One region of the Marinobacter flavimaris genome, then DNA from elsewhere that is predicted to be linked to it. Evidence: predicted binding sites of a transcription regulator. Region 1 holds the regulator's gene; the other holds the start of a gene.
The links. The regulator sigma-54, encoded in region 1, starts transcription at its own class of promoters, with help from an activator protein. The targets are predictions, from matches to a motif close to ANTGGCATNNANNTTGCTNT.
Positions count from the first base shown of each region.

Region 2: the regulator sigma-54 is predicted to act here: its motif matches at 1,854-1,873, upstream of ACGK9W_RS02290 (sigma 54-interacting transcriptional regulator).

Region 1 is NZ_CP171359.1:2,156,112-2,159,507, forward strand. Features, by position in the region: gene lptB (LPS export ABC transporter ATP-binding protein) at 1-415, shown strand, start outside; gene ACGK9W_RS10100 (RNA polymerase factor sigma-54) at 567-2,093, shown strand; gene hpf (ribosome hibernation promoting factor) at 2,195-2,503, shown strand; gene ptsN (PTS IIA-like nitrogen regulatory protein PtsN) at 2,591-3,061, shown strand; gene rapZ (RNase adapter RapZ) at 3,090-3,396, shown strand, end outside.
Region 2 is NZ_CP171359.1:442,854-446,249, reverse strand. Features, by position in the region: gene ntrB (nitrate ABC transporter permease) at 1-166, opposite strand, end outside; gene ACGK9W_RS02295 (ABC transporter substrate-binding protein) at 169-1,590, opposite strand; gene ACGK9W_RS02290 (sigma 54-interacting transcriptional regulator) at 1,904-3,396, shown strand, end outside.

The DNA.
Region 1 (3,396 bases):
GACGCGGCAGGGCCTGACCAAGGCAGACCGGCAGAAAAAGCTCGAGGAGCTGCTGGAGGAATTCCACATCACCCATATACGGGACAGCGTTGGTATGGCCCTGTCCGGTGGTGAGCGGCGACGGGTGGAAATTGCCCGGGCCCTGGCCATGGAGCCGGCTTTCATCCTGCTGGATGAGCCCTTCGCCGGTGTGGACCCCATATCCGTCAGTGACATCAAACACATCATCCGGCACCTTCGGGACAAAGGCATTGGCGTTTTGATCACCGACCACAACGTGCGTGAGACCCTGGACATCTGCGAGAATGCCTACATTGTTTCCGGCGGCCACATCATCGCCTCCGGCAATGCCGACGCCATCCTGGCCAACCAGCAGGTCAAGGAAGTCTATCTCGGCGACGAATTCAGACTCTGACACCCAATGGCTGATTGTTTTGATGATCTGTAGCAAGTAAACTCGGCAAAGAACTTGCTAGGGTAAATTAAAATCACGGCAAGTAACCGGCATATAAAGATTTTTTCACGACTTATGACACAACGCGCTGATGAGTGACGGATCCTGAACCATGGTTATGAAAGCCTCCTTACAGTTAAAGCTGGGTCAAAGCCTGACCATGACGCCCCAGCTGCAACAGGCGATCCGGCTTCTCCAGCTCTCCACTCTCGACCTCCAGCAGGAAATCCAGCAGGCACTGGAATCCAACCCCATGCTGGAGACCTCCGAGGACGATGACCAGACCGACGCAGCCAGCGAAAACGACGAGCGCGAGGCCAACGCCACCGAGTCCGCCGCTGAAGCTGCCCCGGAACCGGCCAGCGACTGGGATGAATCCGAGAACGGCCCGGACTGGTCCTCGGAGAACGAGATTCCTGACAACATTCCGGACGATCTGCCGGTTGATACCGCCTGGGACGACATCTACCAGTCCGCACCAGCGCCGGCAGCCCGCAACGACGACGAAAACGATCACGATTTCGAAACCCGTAATTCCCCGACCGAAACGCTTCAGGATCACCTGGAATGGCAGCTCAATCTGACGCACCTCAGTGAACGGGACCAGGCCATTGCCCATGCCCTGATGGATGCAGTGGACGAACGGGGCTATATCACCAGCCCGCTGGAGGAAATCCACGCCGGACTGCTGGATGAGAACGATGAAGACCCCCTTGAACTGGATGAAGTGGAAGCCGTGCTTCACCGCCTGCAACACTTTGATCCGCCCGGCGTGTTTGCCCGGGACCTACAGGAATGCCTGCTGATCCAGCTCAACCAGCTGCCGCCGGAAACACCCTGGCTGGCCCAGGCACGCCTTGTAATTACCCATTACATCAACCTGCTGGGCAACCGCGATTACGCCCAGTTGCTGCGCCGCAGCCGCCTGAAAGAAGACCAGTTGCGGGATGTCCTGGCGCTGATCACCGGCCTGAATCCGCGGCCGGGCGATGTCATTGACCGGGCCGAACCCGATTATGTGATTCCGGACGTGATCGTTCGCAAACACAATGGCCGCTGGCGTGTTGAGCTGAATCCTGAAATTGCACCGCGCATCCGGGTCAATGCCAGCTATGCTTCTCTTATAAGGCGTGCGGACAGCAGTGCCGACAACACCTACCTGCGGGATCAGTTGCAGGAGGCGAAATGGTTTATCAAGAGCCTGCAGAGCCGCAATGAAACCCTGCTGAAAGTGGCGACCCGTATTGTCGAGCACCAGCAAGGATTCCTGGATCAGGGTGAAGAAGCCATGAAACCGCTGATCCTCTCTGATATCGCCCAGGCGGTTGAGATGCATGAGTCCACGATTTCCCGGGTCACCACCCAGAAATACATGCACACCCCCCGGGGAATTTTCGAGCTGAAATATTTCTTCTCCAGCCATGTCAGCACTGACGAAGGCGGTGAATGTTCTTCCACGGCGATCCGCGCGATGATCAAAAAGCTGATTGCCGCGGAAACGCCCAAAAAGCCGTTGAGCGACAGTAAAATTGCAGCCATGCTAGGAGAACAGGGAATCAAGGTTGCGCGACGCACCGTTGCCAAGTACCGGGAGGCCATGCACATTCCGCCTTCGAACGAACGCAAGCGGCTGGTCTGAACACCCCGGGGTCCGGGCGCAACGTACTATTTGCCGGCGCACAATGCGCCAGCACCCAGACCGGCTCCCGGGAGCCGGAACGATGACAACAGGAGACGCCTATGCAACTCAATATTTCAGGCCATCACGTAGAACTTACTCCCGCACTGAAGGATTATGTTTCAGAGAAGTTCCAGAAGCTCGAGCGTCACTTTGACCACATCAGCAACTGCCAGGTAACCCTGGAAGTGGAGAAGGTGCGCCAGATTGCGGAAGCCACGCTGCACGTGGTTGGTGGTGAGATTCACGCAAAGGCAGAAAATGAGGATATGTACGCAGCCATCGATGCCCTGATCGACAAGCTTGACCGTCAGATCCTCAAGCACAAGGAAAAGAATGTAGACCGGATGCACGGAAACGGCTCTCGCTAACTGACTGTTTTCATGCAATTCATCTAATCGAGCTGCGACATGAGTAACGTGTCGCAGCCTTTTTTTTAACGGAAACGCAGTCGATCCATGAGCGACACATCCCTGACCATAGAGAACATTCTTGCTCCGGAGCTCACCCTCTGCAGGGTAGCTGCGTCCAGCAAGAAACGGGCCCTGGAGTTTATTGCCGAGCAGATAAACCATCAGGACAACACGCTCAGCGAGACCCAGCTCTTCAACAACCTGATTTCCCGCGAGCGCCTGGGCAGCACCGGCATTGGCCAGGGAATCGCCATTCCCCACTGCCGTCTGGAAGGACTTGATCACGTGGTGGGCGTGCTGATGACGCTGGAAGAAAGCGTCGAATTCGATGCTATCGACAATCAGCCGGTGGATCTGATTTTCGCCCTGATCGTCCCGAAGGAAGCAACGAGCGAACACCTGGAGCTGCTCAGCCAACTGGCTGAAAAGTTCAATGAGCGGTCGTTCTGTGATCGCCTCCGGCAATCCGAGGACGCCAGCACGCTGTACCAGCGCATGACCGCCTCAGGCGGCTGATATTCACTGCAGTGGAGGTAAGGTGGTCATGAAGCTGATTATCGTCAGTGGCAGGTCCGGTTCGGGCAAGAGTACCGCACTTCATGTGCTGGAGGACCTCGGGTTTTATTGCATCGACAATCTTCCTATTGGCCTGCTCTTCCCCCTCACACGGGAAGCCGCCAGCCAGACCAGGCCTGGTCGACTGGGCAAGATGGCCGTCAGTATCGATGCGCGGAACCTTTCCGGCGAGCTGGCCAATTTCGAGGAGATCTACCGGCGCCTCCAGGAAACCGGGGTTACCGTTGAAATCATCTTCCTGGACGCCGACGAGCAGTCGCTTCTGCAGCGTTTTC
Region 2 (3,396 bases), 1.7 Mb from region 1:
AGGGTGGCGGCACCCGGGATTCCTGCTCCACACCACCCATCAGCATTTCGTATTCGGTCAGTCCTGTCTGGGCCTCCGGGGGCTGGGTTGCCATTTCCCAGAGCCCCAGGGCCAGAATCAGGAACGACACCGACAGCAGTGCTGCCCGGACGTTCAGGGAAGCCATGGTTACACCCTCCCGATGTCGAAGCTGCGTGCGTATTCTTCGGCACGATCAGAATCGAACGTCTTGCCCATGATGGTGTGGGTCTTGTAGGTCTTGTCCGGAGCGGTGTAACCCAGTTCTTCCATGATCTTGCCGGTCTCGCTCGCCAGGTAGACCTGCTCGGCAATGCCTTTGTAGTCCACATCACCCTCGATATAACCCCAGCGCTTCATCTGGGTGAGGATCCACACGCCCATGGAGTGCCACGGGAACGGGTCGAAGTCGATGCGGTCCGGCACGTCTTTTACCTCGCCAAGGCCATCGGCGTAGTAGCCGGTCAGCACCTGCTGAATCACCGGAACCGGCTGGTTCAGATAGTTCTTTGGCGCGATGGCTTCGGAGATTTCCTTACGGTTATCCGGATTGTTGGAGTACTGCGTCGCGTCGATGATGGCGCGCAACAGGGCGCCGTAGGTGTTCGGGTTCTGGGTCGCGAACTGCTTGCTGCAGGCAAAGGCGCAGCACGGGTGGCCTTCCCAGATGTCCTTGGTCAGCATGTGGATGAAGCCCACCTTCTCCCAAACAGCACGCTGGTTGAACGGATCCGGTGACAAGTAGCCATCCAGGTTACCGGCGCGGAGGTTGGCAACCATCTCGGGTGGCGGGACCACACGGATCTGCACATCTTTGTCCGGGTCGATACCGTTCTCGGCCAGGTAGTAACGCAGCAGGAAGTTGTGCATGGAGTACTCGAACGGCACGCCAAACTTGAAGCCTTTCCACTGTTTCGGGTCGCGCTTGTCCTTGTGGTCGACGTGCAGCACGATGGCCTGGCCATTGATGTTCTCAACGGCCGGCATGATGAACGGCTCCGGTGTGGAGCCCGCGCCCATGGTCATCGCCAGGGGCATGGGAGTAAGCATATGTGAGGCGTCGTATTCGCCAGCCAGGGACTTGTCCCGGGCCACCGCCCAACCTGCGGTCTTGGTGACGGTCACATCGAGGCCGTACCGCTCATAAAAGCCCATCGGGTGGGCCATGATGATAGGCGTGGCGCAGGTGATCGGTACAAAACCAACGTTCAGCTTGGTCTTCTCGAGCTTGCCCAGGGATTCCTTCACCGCGGCCTTGGCCTTTTCCATCGGGAACACGCTGCCCAGAACGGCCGCCGCGGTGCCCGCGCCCATCATTTTCATGAAGGCGCGCCGGCTGTGTTCGTTGTGACCAAACACCGAGCGCACCACCGCGCCTTCGATGGCGCGATCCATCATCGCTTCTGAATCCAAATGCTCGTCAGCAACTGCCTGCTGGCCGGCAGAGGGCTTGAGATCGAGGGAAATCGACGGGGTGCTGTCGCCGGGTTTGCACTCGGGGCAGCCGCAGGTCTTGGCATGAATCAGGGACTTGTCACCGTCAAACGGGTTTCCAAGGCTTTTCGTGGTCATGGCGCACTCTCCTGGGTTTGGGACCTAAGTTTTGGGTTATTTCTGCACTCTCACGGTGCAACAAAGGTGCGGCTCGGGCCCGAGGCTGGAAATGGTCGGGTCGGCTCCGCGTTCTGAGAGAGGTATCGCAGGGTTTGTGCCAAGTCCGGTTATTTTTTTAACCCATTGTTTTTAAGGCATCAGGAATGAGGAGCCTGAAAACAGGAGAGCTACGACATTTCGTATTTCACGATTTTTCGTAGCCCGGACTGCGATTTTTCGTAGTTGGCACAGGGTTTGTTTCTTCCTTCGGGAACTGACTCAGGAAATCGCCATGAACACCGAAGCCATCATTCGCCCTGAAATCACCGGCAACTGGATTGACCATCTGCCAGAGGCTGCGCTGTTGGTAGATGCAGGCAGGGACCTGATTCTGTCCGCCAACAGTGCCATGGGCCGAATGATCGGCTCCGACCGGCAATCCCTCGTCGGAACGCCATGCACCCACCTGTTCACCGACCAGCGGCCGCAACTGATTGCATTCACTGAGGAAACCCTGTTTCGCAGCCACGGCTGGAGCCGGGATTTCTTCCTCCAGCACCGGGACGGCCACACCGTGGAACTGGAAATCTCCTCATCCAGGGTCGGCGAGGCGGAAACCCAGAATGTGCTGCTGTTGTTGAGGGACCGACGCCAGCTGCGAACCCTTCGGGAGCGCCACGATGCCAACCACTACCACCGGGGCGGCCTGCTTGAATGGCGTCGGGTGGAAGAACTGTTCAAGGACATGGAGCGGGAAAACCAGCTGATCCTGCATGCCGTCGGGGAAGGCATTTACGGGGTGGATGCCGAGGGGCGAGGCACCTTCGCAAACCCCGCAGCCGAGCGCATGCTGGGGTGGCGAATTGACGAACTCATGGGGCGGGTTCTGCACCGCGTGGTGCACCACTCCCATGCCGATGGCAGCCTGTATCCCCTGAAGGACTGCCCGATATACGCCGCCTTCCGCGATGCCAGTGTGAAGCGGGTTGGCGAGGACTGGTTCTGGCGCAAGGACGGCAGCGGTTTCCCGGTGGAATACACCAGCACACCGATCCTGGACAACGGGCATCCGGTGGGTGCAGTGGTGGTTTTCCGGGATATCTCCGCGCGTCAGGAAGCCCAGCAAGAACTGCAGAAAGCGCTGGAGGAAGTGGAAACCCTCAAGCACCGGCTGGAAATGGAGAACGCCTATCTGCAGGAAGAACTCAGCGCCGAGTACCACTTCCACGAAATCTTCGGCCAGAGCGAGGCCATCAAAGCCATCGTGCGCCGGATCGGTATGGTGGCGCCCACCGATGCCAACGTGCTGATCACCGGCGAATCAGGCACAGGCAAGGAGCTGATTGCCCGTGCCATCCACCAGTCCAGTAGCCGACGGGACCGGCCCCTGATTCGGGTGAACTGTGCGGCCATTCCCAAGGATCTGTTCGAGAGCGAGTTCTTCGGCCACATCAAGGGTGCCTTCACCGGCGCCGTCAGTGATCGCGTGGGCCGGTTCGAACTGGCCGACGGCGGCACCCTGTTCCTGGACGAAGTGGGCGAAATCCCCCTTGAACTCCAGGGCAAACTGCTCCGGGTGCTGCAGGATCAGCAATTCGAGCGGGTTGGCGAAAACCGAACCCGGGCTGTGGATGTGCGGGTGATCGCGGCCACCAACCGTGACCTGAAGGCGGAAGTTCAGGAAAAAACCTTCCGGGAAGACCTCTACTTCCGCCTGAATGTTTTCCCCATCGAATCCGTACCCTTGCGCCGGCGGCTGGAGGACATCCCCATCCTCGCCCAGGA